One region of the Sodalis sp. C49 genome, then DNA from elsewhere that is predicted to be linked to it. Evidence: predicted binding sites of a transcription regulator. Region 1 holds the regulator's gene; the other holds the start of a gene.
What was found. Region 1 encodes PhoB, which activates phosphate uptake and scavenging genes when phosphate is short. Its sites were predicted from a motif close to CTGTCATAAAACTGNCNNAT; they were not measured.

Region 1 (8,093 bases):
CTCCAGCCTGCTGATGCCCAGGCCGTTGATCTTTTTCACTTTGATTTGCACCGGGATGCGTTCCTTCATGGCGTCCACATGGCTGATGACGCCTATCATCTTGCCGGTGGCGTTAAGCGAATCGAGCGCGTCCAGGGCAATATCCAGCGTTTGGGCGTCCAGCGTGCCGAAGCCCTCGTCGAGAAACAGCGAATCAATCTGGGTTTTGTGGCTGACCAGGTCCGACAGGGCCAGCGCCAGCGCCAGGCTCACCAGAAAGCTTTCGCCGCCGGAAAGGGTGCGGGTGTCGCGCACCGCATCCGCCTGCCAGGTGTCCACCACTTCAAGCTCCAGCTCCGCCTCGGTTTTGCGCTGCAGCTGATAGCGGCCGTGCAGGCGGGACAACTGCTGGTTCGCCAGATAAATCAGGTGCTCAAGCGTCAGACCCTGGGCGAACTTACGGAACTTGTCGCCCTCTTTGGAGCCAATCAGCTCGTTGAGATAGCTCCAGTCAGCGTAGCGGCCTTCGCCCGCGCTGATTTCCGCCATCAGGCTCTGCTGATCGCGCTGGCGCTGGCGGTGGCTTGCCAGTTGCTGCTGTAGCTGGCCTTGCCGCCGCGCCAGCTCCCATAATAATGCCTTAATATCGGCCAACGTTCGCTCCACGGCGGCAGAGTCGGCAGCCTCGTCCAGGGTGGCGGGACGATCGTCATGGTGTTGCCGCAGCGCCAGCTCCGCCTGCTGCCACATCACCTCCGCGCGCTGCCGCTCTTCCTTGATTTTCTCGCGCAGCTCACGCAGCCGATCCCGCTCCTGCCCGGGCAACAGGGCCGCCTGCAGCTCGGCCAGCCCGGCGTACGGGCTGTTTGCCAGCGCCTGCCGCAGCGCCGTCGCCGCCTGCTGCGCTTGTTGTGTCAGTTCCTCAAGCCGCCGCCGCTGCGAGCGGATTTCACCGGCCAGCAGATGCAGCTTTTCCTGCGCCTGCTGTACACTCAGTTCGGACTGCCGCCGGTCCCGCTCCACTTCCCCGGCCCGTGCGCTCAGTTGGGCGTTGAGCTGCGCCACGCTGTCATCGCCGGCCAGTTTGCGGCGTTCTTCACGCGCCAGGCGCAGCGCGTTGCCGGTTGTCTGCTGCCGCTGCGCGAGGTCGGCCAACTGTTGCGCCAGTTCGGCCAGGGCTTCCCGGTGGCCGCGCAGTTCGCCTTCCAGCGCGATAAGGTCGTTTTTCAGCGTCTGTTCCCGCTCTTGCTGGTACTGCCACTGCCGCCACTCCTCCTGGCGTTCGGCCAGCCAGGCGTCAACCGCGGATTCCGCCGGCAGGGTCAGTCCCAGTTGGGCGAGAGCCTCGCTGCTTTGCGCCGCCAGTTCGTCCATCCGTTGCTGTTGTTCCTGACGGCGCTGCTGCGTTTGCCGCAGACGTTGGGTCACCGCATCCTTCTCCTGGGCATTCAGCGCCAGACGGGCGTCGAGCCGTTGCCATTCGCCATCGGCCTGGGCAAGGGCGTCGCGGGCCGCCTGCAGCCCCTGGTTGTCCTGTTCACGCGCCTCCAACTGCCGGGCCAATGCCTGCTCATGCGCGTCCTGCTCAGCCAGCCAGGCGGCGGCGTGTTCGCCGGGCGCCAGATCCAGCCCGGCGGCGGCCTGTCGCCAGGCGTCGTCCAGCAACGCCAGTTCCTCTTGCAGGCGTACCTGTTGCGCCGTCGCCTGGCGCTGCTCCTGCTGCAGCATCTCGAGACGGGTAAACGCCGCCACCACTTCGGCCTTAAGCCGCTCCACCTCCGGCAGCAGTTCCTGCCGCCGCCGATCGGTGTGTTGCGGCTGCAGGTCCTGGTATAGGGCGATGCCGGGATGCTCGGTGGCGCCGCATAGGGGGCAGGGATCCCCCGGTCGCAACGCTCCGCGCAGTTCTCCGAGCGAGACGATATGCATTTCCAGGCGATGGCGCGCGGTCATCTCGTCCAGCAGGGCGGACTTATCCGCCTCGGCGCGCCGCAGCGCCGCCAGCGCGGCGGTAATAACGTCGCAGTCGCGCCGCAGTTGATCTTCCCGCGTGCGGTTGGCCGCCAGATCGCGGCTTACACGCTCCATTTGCGGCAGCAGGGACGACATCAGGGCGCGCCGGCCGCGCTGCTGCTGGCTGTGCTGCCAGTCGGCGCGCAGCGCGGCCAACGGGAACCGGGATTCCTGCTCATCGTGCAGGCCCTGACGTTCCGCCAGCTGCGCCGTGAAGGTCATTACCCGCTGCCGGCAGGCCTGCGACGCGCTGAGTTCCTTCTGGCGCGCAATATCGAGTTGTTCAAGTTCCCGCATGATTTGCGCGTCTTGCCGGGCCAGTTCGTCGATGTCGCGCTGTTCGCGCCGGCGGCGGGCAAACAGCTCGCGCCAGAGGGGGAGCTGCCCGCCCCATTGCCGGCAGACGGCATGCTCAAGCAGATAGCGGGCGACAAGCTGCGCCTGTTGCCCGGCCTCCTGATGTTGTTGTTGTTTCAGCGCCTGCAGCGCCTGTCGTTTCCGCTGCTGTTCCGTTTGGGCTAACCGCTGTTCCTCCTGTTGCGCGGCCTGTTGTTCCAGCCCGGCGATTTTCTGGTCCAGCGGCACGAGATGGTCGTTTATCAACTGCTGTTGCGCCAACTGATGCCGGGCGTGCTGCTCCCAGCGCGAGCGGGCGGCATCCGCCTGCTCGCGCAGCGGTTGCAGCGCCTGCTGGCTTTGCAGCTCCACCGCGCAGGCGCGGGCGAGCTCCTGCTCAGCCCGTTCCAGGTCCACGGCGCTGCGTTGCCGATCGTCGAGCAGGGGGCGCAGGGATTCCGCCGGTTCGCCGCGCGCCAGTCGCGCCAGCGGCGCCTGTGCTTCCTGCGCCGCCGCCTGCGCGGCCTGGCGCTGGGCCTGTGCCTGCGCCAGGGCGCCGGTCAACTGGCGCTGCCGCTCCAGCCAGGCGTGATGCCGTTGCGACTGCGATTGTTCGGCGTTCAGCCGGGCCTGCTCCAGGCGCAGGCTATCCAGCTCGGCGTCAAGTTCCCGCAGTTGGGGTTCGCTCAATAGTTCGATGGCGGCGGCGCGCGTACGCAGTGCCTCCAGTTCCCCGCGCACCGTTTTATGGCGTTCGAAAATTTCAGCGGAAATGCGGCCGTAGATATCGGTGCCGGTCAGTTCCTCCAGCAGTTCGGCGCGATTTTTCGCATCGGCGTTTAAAAATGCGGCGAAATCCCCCTGCGCCAGCAGCACCGATTTGGTAAAACGCGCGAAATCCAGGCCGGTCAGTTCGGTGGTCAGGCGCAGCTTATCGCTGATTTTATCCGCCAGGATGGCGCCGTCGGCCAAACGCGCCAGTTCAACCCTGGCGTTTTGCAGTTTGCCCTGCGGGCTGTTTTTCGCCCGGCGCTGGCTCCAGAAGGCGCGATAGCCCACGCCCTTGACCGAAAACTCGACTTCCGCCAGCGATTCGGCGGTAAGCCGGGTCATCAATTCCTGGCCGGGCAAGGCGTCCAGGCGGGGCGTGCGGTGATACAGCGCCAGGCAGATGGCGTCAAGAATAGTGGTCTTGCCGGCGCCGGTGGGACCGGTAATGGCAAACAGGCTGGCGCGGTCGAAGGGGTCGGCGGTAAAATCAATTTTCCACTCGCCCCTGAGCGCATTGATGTTTTTCAGCCGCAGCGTCAGGATTTTCACCGGGCGTCTCCTTTGGTTGCGGCATCCGGCGCCGGCGGGTTTTCCGCCGCGGCGCCTTGCTGTATGTCCGCCGTTACCTGGCGATAGAGCAAGCGTATGGCGTCCAGGTTCTCCGGCGCGGGGGAGGGGATCAGCGCCAGGCGCCGCTCAAACACGTCCCCGGCGCTCAGTTCGACCAGCGTTTCCCGTTGCCGGCGCGCCAGTGCCGACAGCCGCTGCTCGCGGTTACGGCGCAACAGCACGATTTCCACCGGCAAATCGGCCGCCAACTGCTGGATACGCTGCTGGATATCATTCAGCCAGGCGTCTGTCACCACCTCGATATCCAGCCAGACGGGCGAGGGCCCCGGGTAATCGCTAAACGAGCGCAACTGCGCCTCGATGTCCGCCAGGTCGCCTTTTATCAGGCGCAGGGCCTGGGTCTCCGGGATCAAAACCGGGGAAATGTCCGCCACGCCCCCGGCGTCGAAACTGACTATATTGATCTGCTTGGGCTGCCCGGTTTCATCAAAACTCAAGGCGATGGGCGAACCGCAATAGCGGATATGCTGCTGTCCGCCCACGCACTGCGGGCGGTGGATATGGCCGAGGGCGATATAATCCGCCGGCGGAAACAGCTGGGCGGGAAACGCGTCCAGGCTGCCGATATAAATATCGCGTACCGAATCGGTGGTGGCGGCGCCCACCGTGGTCAGGTGTCCGGTGGCGATAATCGGCAACCGGCCGGGCAACTTGGCGCGCAGGGCCAGCGCCCGGTCATATAGCGCCTGGTAATGTGCGGCGATGGCGTCCATCAGCGCCCGCTGTTTATCATCCCCCGATTCTCCGGCGCGGCTGGTCAGCACATCCCGCGGGCGTAAAAAGGGGATGGCGCACAGTATCGCCCCCGGCTTTCCACTACGATCGTTAAGTACAAAAACCGGTTGCCCGCCGCTGTCTTCGCGGTCGCCGTCGGCGTTGTCGTCATCGTCCCGGGCGCCGAACCCGCCGCCGGCGATAACCCGGGTATGCATGCAGGCCAGCAGCGCCCGGGATTCGTTCAATGTCGCCACCGCGTCATGATTGCCCGCCAGTATGATCAGCTGGCAACCGGTCGGCTGCAACGCCACCACGAAACGGTTGAACAGTTCGCGGGCATAGCTGGGCGGGGTGCCGGTATCAAAGATATCGCCGGCCACGATCACCGCGTCGATATCCCGCTCTGCCACCTGCGCCACCAGCCATTGCAGGAAGGCGCGATGCTCCCGGGCGCGGTTTTTGGTGAAAAACGACTGACCCAGGTGCCAGTCAGAAGTGTGAATGATCCGCATGACGCTCCAGCCAGAGTGCAAAAGTCAGGGCGAGAGTATAAACCTTACCCCGGGCGATGCCGACGTAAAGCTGTTAATTTGGCAACCCGGGACGAAAAAAAACCGCCATCCGCTATGCTTCTGGCACGATGGGCTGATTTTAATAAATCTGTCATAAAAGTGACGCATAATGCCCGGGCACGTTAACCGCAGAGATTAATGGCAGGAAAAAATGGCAAAACGCATATTAGTCGTGGAAGACGAAGCGCCGATTCGTGAAATGGTGTGCTTCGTACTTGAACAGAATGGCTTCCAGCCCATCGAAGCCGAAGACTACGGCACGGCGGTCAGCCGTATGGCGGAGCCTTATCCGGATCTGGTATTGCTCGACTGGATGTTGCCAGGCGGTTCGGGAATACAATTTATCAAACATATGAAACGCGAAGTATTGACCCGCGATATTCCGGTCATGATGCTGACCGCGCGCGGCGAGGAGGAAGACCGGGTGCGGGGGCTGGAAGTAGGCGCCGATGATTATATCACCAAACCGTTCTCGCCCAAGGAGCTGCTGGCCAGGATCAAGGCGGTGATGCGCCGTATTTCGCCGATGGCGGTGGAAGATAAGATTGAACTGCAGGGCCTAAGCCTGGATCCGTCGTCGCACCGGGTAACCTCCAACGAACTGGCCCTGGAGATGGGACCGACCGAATTTAAACTGCTGCACTTTTTCATGACCCATCCCGAGCGGGTATATAGCCGGGAACAGTTGTTAAATCATGTCTGGGGCACTAATGTGTATGTTGAGGACCGGACGGTTGATGTGCATATTCGCCGCCTGCGCAAAGCGCTGGAAACCGGCGGTCACGATCGGATGGTGCAGACGGTCCGCGGCACCGGCTATCGTTTTTCCGCGCGCTATTAGCGCGGTATAAGGGGAGCTCTGCCGGTGCTGGAACGTTTATCCTGGCGTAAGATTTTGCTGGAACTGGGGCTGTTTTGCCTGCCGGCCCTGCTGTTGTCGCTTTTTGTCGGCCACCTGGCCTGGCTGTTGGTGGCGGCGCTGCTGGCCGCGCTGGTGCGCAACTATTATTACCAATTGCGGCTGTCCCGCTGGTTATGGGTCGATCTCCGGCATACGCCGCCGGAAGGGCGGGGAAGCTGGGAACCGCTGTTCTATGGCCTGCATCAGATGCAGTTGCGCCACCGGCGGCGGCGGCGTGAACTGGCGACATTGTTCAAACGCTTTCGCAGCGGCGCGGAAACCTTGCCTGATGCGCTGGTGATGTTGACCGACGACGGCCATATTTTCTGGTGCAACGGCCTGGCGCAGCAGCTGCTCGGGTTTCGCTGGCCGGAAGACAACGGCCAGCATATCCTTAACCTGCTGCGCTATCCTGAATTCAACAGCTATATCCAGGGCCAGTCGTTCGAGCGCCCCTTGACCCTGCTGCTCAATAAGCAACGTTACGTTGAATTCCGCGTGATGCCCTATACCGACGACCAGCTGTTAATGGTGGCCCGCGACGTGACCCAGATGCGCCAGCTGGAAGGCGCCAGGCGCAACTTTTTCGCCAATGCCAGCCATGAACTGCGTACGCCGCTGACGGTGTTGCAGGGATATCTGGAAATGATGAACGACCAGGATATGGATGAAGCCATGCGCGCCAAGGCCATCCACACCATGCAGGATCAGACGCAGCGCATGGAGCGTCTGGTCAAGCAGTTGCTGGTGTTATCCCGTATCGAGGCCGCGCCGCAGGGCGAGGTCAATGAACGCGTCGATATTCCGGCCATTCTCAAGCGCCTGCAGCAAAGCGCCGGGGCGCTCAGCCAGGAACGGCATGAGATCGTGTTCCGGGTTAATGAACAGTTGCTGGTGCGCGGCAATGAGGATCAGCTGCGCAGCGCGATGTCGAACCTGATATACAATGCGGTCATCCATACGCCGCCGGGCACCCGCATCGAGGTGTGCTGGCAGCGTACCGCTGAGGGCGCGCAGTTTCAGGTCAGCGATAACGGGCCGGGCATCGCCCCGGAGCATTTACCGCGCCTGACCGAGCGTTTTTACCGGGTTGACAAAGCCCGTTCGCGCCAGACCGGCGGCAGCGGCCTTGGGCTTGCCATCGTTAAGCACGCGCTCGGCAATCATGACGCCCATCTTGATGTTATCAGCGAGCCGGGCGCGGGTACCCGCTTCTTTTTTACCTTGCCCAACCGGTTGATTGTCCTCCCCGTCCTGGCCGAAAATAACCCCACTTCTCCTTCACGTGTCAAATCCCGATGATAAAAGCTGTAAAAACCCTGGGCTGGCTGCTCTGCCTGCTGTTGACCCTGCCGGCGGCGGCGCGGCCGCTGTCGGTGCTGTCGGGTAGCCTCACCAGCAGCGGTTCCGATACGCTGGCGAATATGATGGCCCTGTGGGCGGCGGATTTCAGACATGACTATCCGGATGTCGGCGTGCAGATCCAGGCGGGCGGATCGGCGACGGCGGCGACGGCGCTGGCCGCGGGCACGGCGCAAATCGGGCCGATGAGCCGCATGATGAACGCGACTGAAATCGCCGCGTTCCAGCGCCATTACGGCTACCCGCCCCTGGCGGTGCCGGTGGCCTTGGATGCGCTGGTGATTATAGTCAACCAGGATAACCCCCTGCCCAGGTTGCGCCTGCGCCAGTTGGACGCCATTTTTTCCATCACCCGCAGCTGCGGCGACGCCCCTGCCGTCACCCGCTGGGGGGAACTCGGCCTAACCGGGCGGTGGGCCGATATGGCCCTGCTGCGCTATGGCCGCAATTCCGCCTCCGGTACCTATGGTTTTTTCCGCCAGCGCGTGCTGTGCGGCGGTGACCTGCTGGCATCAGTCAATGAACTGCCCGGGTCGGCTTCGGTGGCGCAGGCGGTAAGCGCGTCGCGCAACGCCATTGGTTACGCCGGCATGGGGTTTCATACCGCCGGCGCGCGGATCCTGCCGTTAACCGACGAGGCCGGCCGCCAGGTGACGCCGGACGAGTCGGCCTTGCTTAACGGCGACTATCCGCTGGTGCGCTATCTCTATATTTATCTGAATAAGCCCCCTGATACCCCATTGGCGCCGGTCACCGCCGCCTTTATGGACCGTATTTTGTCGCCCCAGGGCCAAAACCTCGCCCGCCAGGGC
Region 2 (8,093 bases), 1.3 Mb from region 1:
CGCATCAGCCAGCGCGCGATACATTTTATCGATAAGCAGCGCCTGCGGCGCGAGAAACCGTTCCTGCTGGTGCTTTCTTACGATGAGCCGCATCATCCCTTTACCTGCCCGCCGCGTTATCTCGACCGTTTTGCCGATTTCCATTACCCGCTGGGCGCAAAAGGAACCGATGATCTCAGCGATAAACCGATGCACCAGCGTTTGTGGGCCAGGGCGATGCCGTCGCCGGTAACGGATGGCGCCACCTATCATCATCCGATTTATTTTGCCTGCAATGATTTTGTCGACGACCAGATAGGACGCGTGCTGAACCACCTTACCCCCGACGAATGGGAAAATACCTGGATAGTGTATACCTCCGATCACGGTGAAATGATGGGAGCGCATCAACTTATCAGCAAAGGCTCGGCAGGCTATGACGACATCTGCCGCATTCCCTTTATCATCCACGGGCCCGGCCTGCCGGCGCGGGAGATTGATACACCGGTGAGCCATATCGACCTGTTGCCGACGTTATTATCGATTGCCGGTATCCCGGTGCCGCCGTCGCTGCACGGCGAAAGCCTGCTGCCTATGCTGTCGTCGGCGGAGCGGGAACGGGAGCGGTCGGTCATGGTGGAATTTAACCGTTATGAAATAGAACATGACAGCTTCGGCGGTTTTATCCCGATGCGCGCCTGGGTCACCAATGATTTAAAACTGGTGATTAATCTGTTTGACGATGATGAACTCTATGACCGGCGCAACGATCCCGAGGAACTGATAAACCTGATTGGCCGGGACGACTATGCGGAACGGCGTAATGCATTGCATGATAGCTTATTAGACTTTATGGATCGTATTCGCGATCCGTTTCGCAGCTATCGCTGGGCCATGCGCCCGTGGCGGCCCGACAGGCATGAGCAATGGCTGGGCGCGTTTCGTCCTAAACCGGATGATTACGTCTCGCCGGTGGTCAGGGATTACGATACCGGCCTGCCGACCAAGGGAGTAAAAATTGAGGAAAAAAGACAAAAATTCTGAGGATGGGGACGAGGGCCGCGCCGTATTCGCAGAATTGTCCGGCAGCGAACACGCCATGTTTACCCGGCTGGATCAGTTGCCGAAGCAAACGCGCATTTATCCCCAGGAGGATGAGGCCCTCTCTTTTTATTACCTGCACAGTGGGTTGGTGGGGCTGTACCATATGCTGGAGAACGGTAAGGTGTGCCTGATCCGCCTGTTTGGCCCCGGTGATTTTTTCGGCTACCGCAGCCTGTTCGGTAATACGTTTTACCACTGTTCCTCGCGCGTGCAGCGCACCGCTACGGTAACGCGCATTACCCCCTATCAGCCGCAGCGGTTTTTATGCCGCTATCCGCGCCTGAATGTCTATTTGTTCATGCGGCTGGCGCGTGATCTGGGCGAGGCGGAAAAAAGGCTGGCCAGCATGGCCTACGATAAATCCCAGCAACGGGTATTACTGGGCATTCACTATTTATACCGGCAATGGCCGGGCTATGAATGGACCTGGCGTGAAATTGCCGAATACGCGGGTTGCGAAACGGAAACCGCTATCCGCCATGGCAGTGAGCTCAAGCTACAGGGACTGTTGCCGGATGAATTTACCGGTTAACTGCCGCCGCTGCCGGTGCGGCATGGTATTTGACGCGCAATATTGTTTGGAGTCGCGGTTATGAAACGCCCGTTTTCCCTGATGGCGAAACCCACCAGTTATCAATGCAATATTCACTGCGATTATTGTTTTTATGTGGACAAAAAAAATACCCTGTTACCCGCCGGAGCATCGGCGTCGAAGCATATGGCCGACGATGTGCTCAGGGAATTTATTAAGCAGTATATTGACGCCAGCGCTGGCGACGAGGTCATGTTTGCCTGGCAGGGCGGCGAGCCGACCCTGGCCGGAATTGACTTTTATGCCGCCGCGCTGCGCTATCAGCAGCGTTACGCCCGGGGAAAAAGGATTACCAACAGCATGCAAACCAACGGCGTATTGATAAACGATCAATGGGGCCGTTTTCTTGCCGATAATCATTTCCTGCTGGGTATTTCCGTGGACGGCACCGCCAGGCTGCATAATCATTATCGCCATACCGCCAGCGGCCGGCCGGTATTTGACAGCGTGATCAACGCCATCCGGATATTTAAGGAATATCATATAGATTACAACGTATTGAGCGTGGTGAACGATAAAACCGCCCAGGCGCCGCTGGAAATATATTTTTTTATCACGCAAGAGCTGGGCGCGCAGTATGTGCAATTTATCCCGGCAGTGGAACAAAGGTTGTCCGGAGCCGCGCGGGGGGAATTGATTTATCCCCGGTCGACGGCGGATAAAACGCTGACGCCATGGTCGGTGAGCGGCGAAGCCTACGGCACGTTTATCAATACCCTGTTTGACTACTGGGTACGGCATGATGTCGGCACGGTGTTTGTGCAGCTATTCGATAATGCCCTGGCCGCCTGGTGCGGCGTGATGCCAAGCCTGTGCGTGATGCAGCCCACCTGCGGCCAGGGCCTGGTCGTCGAGCAGAACGGCGATATCTATAGCTGCGATCATTTCGTCTACCCTGAGCATAGACTGGGCAATCTGATGACAGGGAACCTGGCCGCCATGGCCGGTGGGAAAAAACAGCGCCAGTTCGGCCAGCTAAAAGCCAATGTGGCGACGCCGTGTTTGTCATGCGACTATCGGTTTGCCTGTCACGGCGGCTGTCCTAAGCACCGTATTCACCGCATCGGGGGCCAGTGGCATAATCATCTTTGCCCCGGCTATAAAGCTATTTTTTCCCATATCGCGCCCTATATGGCGTATATGGCCGGCGAACTGGCGCACCATCGGCCGGCCGCCGGCATTATGCGCGAAATTGATCGGATTGCGGAGGCGGGGATTGAAAAAAAAGGCTAATATGCCATTAAAATAGGTACCCATCCCGGTGTCATAAAAATGTCATATTACCGACATGTATCTGTAACCTAATTGTCCTATTTTCCCTCCTGCAGCAATTATAATAATTGAAGAAAACGGCCATGGGCCGATTTTAAATATCCCACAGGAGGGATTATGAGACTGATGCATACCACCGTTGCCAGTGTTGTAGCAGCTACGTTCGCCCTGGCGAGTATTTCTTCGTTCGCTGCCGCCAACCTGACAGGTGCCGGCGGCACATTCCCCGCCCCGGTTTATGCTAAATGGGCTGATACCTATCAAAAAGAAACCGGCGTGAAAGTTAACTACCAGGGCATCGGTTCTTCCGGCGGCATTAAACAGATTATCGCCAATACCGTTGATTTCGGCGCGTCCGATGCTCCTTTAAGCGATGGCGACCTGAAGAAAGAAGGTTTATTCCAATTTCCGACCGTGATTGGCGGCGTGGTGCTGGCCATCAACGTACCGGGAATCAAAAGCGGCGAACTGACCCTGGACGGCCATACCCTGGGTGAAATTTACCTGGGCAACATCAAAAAATGGAACGACCCGGCCATCACCAAGCTGAACCCGGGCCTGAAGCTGCCGGATCAGAATATCGCCGTGGTACGCCGCGCCGATGGTTCCGGCACGTCGTTTGTCTTCACCAGCTATCTGTCCAAGGTGAATGCGACCTGGAAAGAAAAAATCGGCGCCGGTTCCACGGTTAACTGGCCGGTCGGACTGGGCGGCAAGGGCAATGACGGCATCGCCGCCTTTGTCCAGCGTTTGCCGGGTTCCATCGGTTATGTGGAGTACGCCTACGCTAAGCAGAACAACCTGGCCTACACCAAGCTGATTTCCGCCGACGGCAAGCCGGTAATGCCGACGCAGGATAACTTCAGCGCGGCGGCGAAAGGCGTCAACTGGCAGCAATCTTTTGCCCAGGATCTGACTAACCAGAAGGGCAACAATGCCTGGCCGATCACCTCCACCACGTTTATTATGTTGCATACTACCCAAACCAAGCCTGAGCAGGGCCGCGAAACCCTGAAATTCTTCGATTGGGCCTACAACAAGGGTGCCGACCAGGCTAACGCCCTTGACTACGCCACCTTGCCAAAGGACGTGGTCGAACAGATCCGCGCCGCCTGGAAGGCCAATATCAAAGACAGTAACGGTAAAGCGCTCTACTAAGTCCTTGTGTTTCGTCCCTTCCCTTACGGGAAGGGATTACGAACCAACAAAAAGAGTACTCTATGGCTGACAATACGCCGGCACGGCATGCCCCCGGTAAACAAGGCGACCTGATATTCGGTACGTTGGTCAGGTTGGCCGCATTGATTACCTTATTGATGTTGGGCGGAATTATCGTTTCGCTGATTGTCGCTTCGTGGCCGAGCATGGAAAAGTTCGGCTTCGCGTTCCTGTGGACCAAGGAGTGGGATCCGCCCGGTGAAAAATTCGGCGCGCTGGTTCCTATCTATGGCACCCTGGTGACCTCTTTTATCGCGTTGCTGATTGCCGTTCCGGTCAGCTTCGGCATCGCCCTGTTCCTTACCGAGCTTGCCCCCAACTGGTTGAAGCGTCCCCTTGGCGTCGCCATTGAGCTGTTGGCGGCCATCCCAAGCATTGTCTACGGCATGTGGGGGTTGTTTGTTTTTGCTCCCCTGTTCGCCCAGTATTTTCAACAGCCCCTGGGCGATGTGATGTCGACCATCCCTTTTATCGGCGTCCTGTTTTCGGGGCCGGCGTTTGGTATCGGCATCCTGGCCGCCGGTATTATCCTGGCTATCATGATCATCCCGTATATTGCCGCCGTGATGCGCGATGTGTTTGAGCAAACGCCGGTGTTGATGAAGGAGTCGGCCTACGGTATCGGCTGCACCACCTGGGAAGTGATCTGGCGTATCGTGCTGCCCTTCACCAAAAACGGCGTGATCGGCGGCGTGATGCTGGGCCTGGGACGGGCGCTGGGCGAAACCATGGCGGTGACCTTTATCATCGGCAATACCAACCAGCTGGACAGCATTTCCCTGTTTAGCCCGGGCAACAGCATTACCTCGGCGCTGGCCAATGAGTTCGCCGAAGCCCAGGCGGGTCTGCATACCGCCGCGCTGATGGAGCTGGGGTTAATCCTGTTTGTGATTACCTTTATCGTGCTGGCCTGCTCCAAATTCATGATAATGCGCCTGGCGAAAAACGAGGGGGTCAAATAATGGCGACCGTCGAGCACCAAATGACCCATACCGCGCCACAAATGGAAGCGCGGCGTAAAATGCAGTCCTGGCGGCGGCAGAAGAACCGTCTGGCGCTGTTATTATCCATGATCACCATGGCCTTCGGCCTGTTCTGGTTATGCTGGATCTTGCTGACCACGGTAAGCCGGGGTTTTGACGGTATGTCGCTGGCGTTGTTTACCGAAATGACGCCGCCGCCCAATACCGCCGGCGGAGGGCTGGCCAATGCCCTGGCCGGCAGCGGATTGCTGATTCTCTGGGCCACTGTTTTCGGCACGCCCCTGGGCATCATGGCCGGGATTTACCTGGCGGAATACGGGCGTAAGTCCGCGCTGGCGGAAGTGATCCGTTTTATTAACGATATCCTGCTGTCCGCGCCGTCCATCGTTATCGGTTTGTTTGTCTATACGCTGGTGGTGGCGAAAATGGAGCATTTCTCCGGCTGGGCCGGGGTGATCGCCCTGGCGCTGCTGCAGGTGCCGATTGTTATCCGTACCACGGAAAACATGATGCGGCTGGTGCCCGATACGCTGCGTGAGGCTGCCTATGCGTTGGGTACGCCGAAATGGAAAATGATTTCCGCCATCACGCTTAAGGCCTCGGTTTCCGGCATCATCACCGGCGTATTGCTGGCGGTGGCGCGCATTGCCGGCGAAACGGCGCCGCTGCTGTTTACCTCGCTCTCCAACCAGTTCTGGAGTACCGATCTCATGCAGCCCATCGCCAACCTGCCGGTGACGATTTTCAAATTCGCCATGAGCCCGTTTGCCGAATGGCAACAGCTGGCCTGGGCCGGCGTGCTGCTGATTACCCTGTGCGTGCTGTTGCTGAACATTATCGCGCGGATTATTTTCGCCAAAAAAACCTATTAAGCGTCAGGCGCCGACGCGTCTTTGATCGAAAGAGAGAGTGTTGCATGAGCGGGATCAACAACGCCAACGACAGCAAAGTACAGGTTCGCGATCTGAATTTTTATTACGGTAAATTTCATGCGCTGAAAAATATCAGCCTGGATATTGCCCGTAACCAGGTGACGGCTTTTATCGGCCCGTCCGGCTGCGGTAAATCCACGCTGTTGCGTTGCTTTAATAAAATGTACCAGCTTTATCCGGAGCAGCGCGCCGAAGGGGAGATCCTGCTGGACGGGGACAATATCCTCACCGATAAGCGCGATGTTTCCCTGCTGCGCGCCCGGGTCGGCATGGTGTTCCAGAAGCCGACCCCCTTTCCGATGTCTATTTATGACAATATCGCGTTCGGCGTGCGCCTGTTTGAGAAACTGTCGCGCAGCGAGATGGAGGAGCGCGTGCAGTGGTCGCTGACCAAAGCGGCGCTGTGGAACGAAACCAAGGACAAATTGCACCAGAGCGGTTATAGCCTGTCCGGCGGCCAGCAGCAGCGTTTATGTATCGCGCGCGGCATCGCCATTCGCCCCGATGTGCTGTTGCTCGATGAGCCCTGTTCAGCCCTGGATCCGATCTCGACCGGACGTATCGAAGAGCTGATTTCAGAATTGAAAGCGGATTATACCGTGGTGATAGTGACGCATAATATGCAGCAGGCGGCGCGTTGCTCCGATCACACGGCATTTATGTATCTCGGCGAGTTAATTGAATTCAACGATACGGATAGCATTTTCACCGCACCGAAGAACAAACAAACCGAAGATTATATTACTGGCCGCTATGGTTAATAACGGGATATATCATGGAAAACCTGAATCTCAATAAGCATATTTCCGGCCAGTTTAACGCCGAACTGGAACACATACGCACCCAGGTGATGGCGATGGGCGGCCTGGTGGAGCAACAGCTTACCGACGCCATCAGCGCGATGCACAGCCAGGATGAAGAATTGGCCAAACGGGTCATCGCCGGGGACGTCAAGGTGAATGCGATGGAGGTGGCCATTGATGAGGCCTGTGTGCGTATTATTGCCAAGCGCCAGCCTACCGCCAGCGATTTACGCCTGGTGATATCGATCATCAAAACCATATCCGAACTGGAGCGTATCGGCGACGGCGCGGATAAAATCTGCCGTACCGCGCTGGAAAAATACTCCCAGCAGCATTTGCAGATGCTGGTCAGCCTGGAGTCGCTTGGACGCCATACGGTGCAGATGCTGCATGACGTGCTGGACGCCTTTGCGCGCATGGATTTGGATGAGGCGATCCGGATTTATCGCGAGGATAAAAAAGTCGACCAGGAATACGAGGGTATCGTCCGTCAGCTGATGACCTATATGATGGAAGATCCCCGCACTATTCCCAGCGTGCTGACGGCGCTGTTTTGCGCCCGCTCCATCGAGCGTATCGGCGATCGCTGCCAGAATATCTGCGAATATATTTTCTATTTTGTTAAGGGACAGGACTTCCGCCATGTGGGCGGCGACGCGCTGGAAACGCTGCTGACGGGCACGGGTAAAGATAAGGCCGCGGATGCCGGCGGCGAGGCCAGTCCGCCGAAGGAATAATAATCCTGGCCGATCATACCAATACTTCCGGTGCGCCGGTCAACGTCCATCCCCGCGCGCGCCATAACGCCGGCAGCTGACCCATATCATCAAAGCGGGTGACCAGCGGGTGGTCAATCGGCGGATTATGCGCATCGGCGCAATAGTAAAATACCGGCATGCCGGCGGCGATGCCCGCCTGGACGCCGGACACCGAATCCTCGACTAAAATGCATTGCGCCACCGGTACCCCCAGCTGGGCGGCGGCATGATGGATCACCGCCGGGTCGGGCTTCCAGCGCTGCACATCGTAACCGCTGAACAGACGTTGCGCAAAAAACGGCAGCAGCGACGTCAGGCCAAGCGAGTGCTCCATTTTACTGACCGGACCGTTGGACACCACCGCCATCGGTACGACGATCCGCTGCAAAAGCTCGCGCACGCCCTCGATGGCAACCAGCCGCTCATCAAACAGCCGGGCTACATGCGCGCGG

Region 2: pstS (phosphate ABC transporter substrate-binding protein PstS) is a predicted target of PhoB. The motif match lies at 2,937-2,956, and genes of this name have one in related genera.

The regions. Positions count from the first base shown of each region.
Region 1 is NZ_CP163303.1:2,329,991-2,338,083, reverse strand. Features, by position in the region: gene ABUK12_RS10595 (AAA family ATPase) at 1-3,648, opposite strand, end outside; gene ABUK12_RS10600 (SDR family oxidoreductase) at 1-14, shown strand, start outside; gene sbcD (exonuclease subunit SbcD) at 3,645-4,958, opposite strand; gene phoB (phosphate response regulator transcription factor PhoB) at 5,170-5,859, shown strand; gene phoR (phosphate regulon sensor histidine kinase PhoR) at 5,884-7,221, shown strand; gene ABUK12_RS10575 (PstS family phosphate ABC transporter substrate-binding protein) at 7,218-8,093, shown strand, end outside.
Region 2 is NZ_CP163303.1:3,649,882-3,657,974, forward strand. Features, by position in the region: gene ABUK12_RS16395 (sulfatase-like hydrolase/transferase) at 1-1,023, shown strand, start outside; gene ABUK12_RS16400 (Crp/Fnr family transcriptional regulator) at 998-1,615, shown strand; gene ABUK12_RS16405 (anaerobic sulfatase maturase) at 1,676-2,908, shown strand; gene pstS (phosphate ABC transporter substrate-binding protein PstS) at 3,065-4,105, shown strand; gene pstC (phosphate ABC transporter permease PstC) at 4,168-5,127, shown strand; gene pstA (phosphate ABC transporter permease PstA) at 5,127-6,020, shown strand; gene pstB (phosphate ABC transporter ATP-binding protein PstB) at 6,065-6,841, shown strand; gene phoU (phosphate signaling complex protein PhoU) at 6,856-7,620, shown strand; gene yieH (6-phosphogluconate phosphatase) at 7,634-8,093, opposite strand, start outside.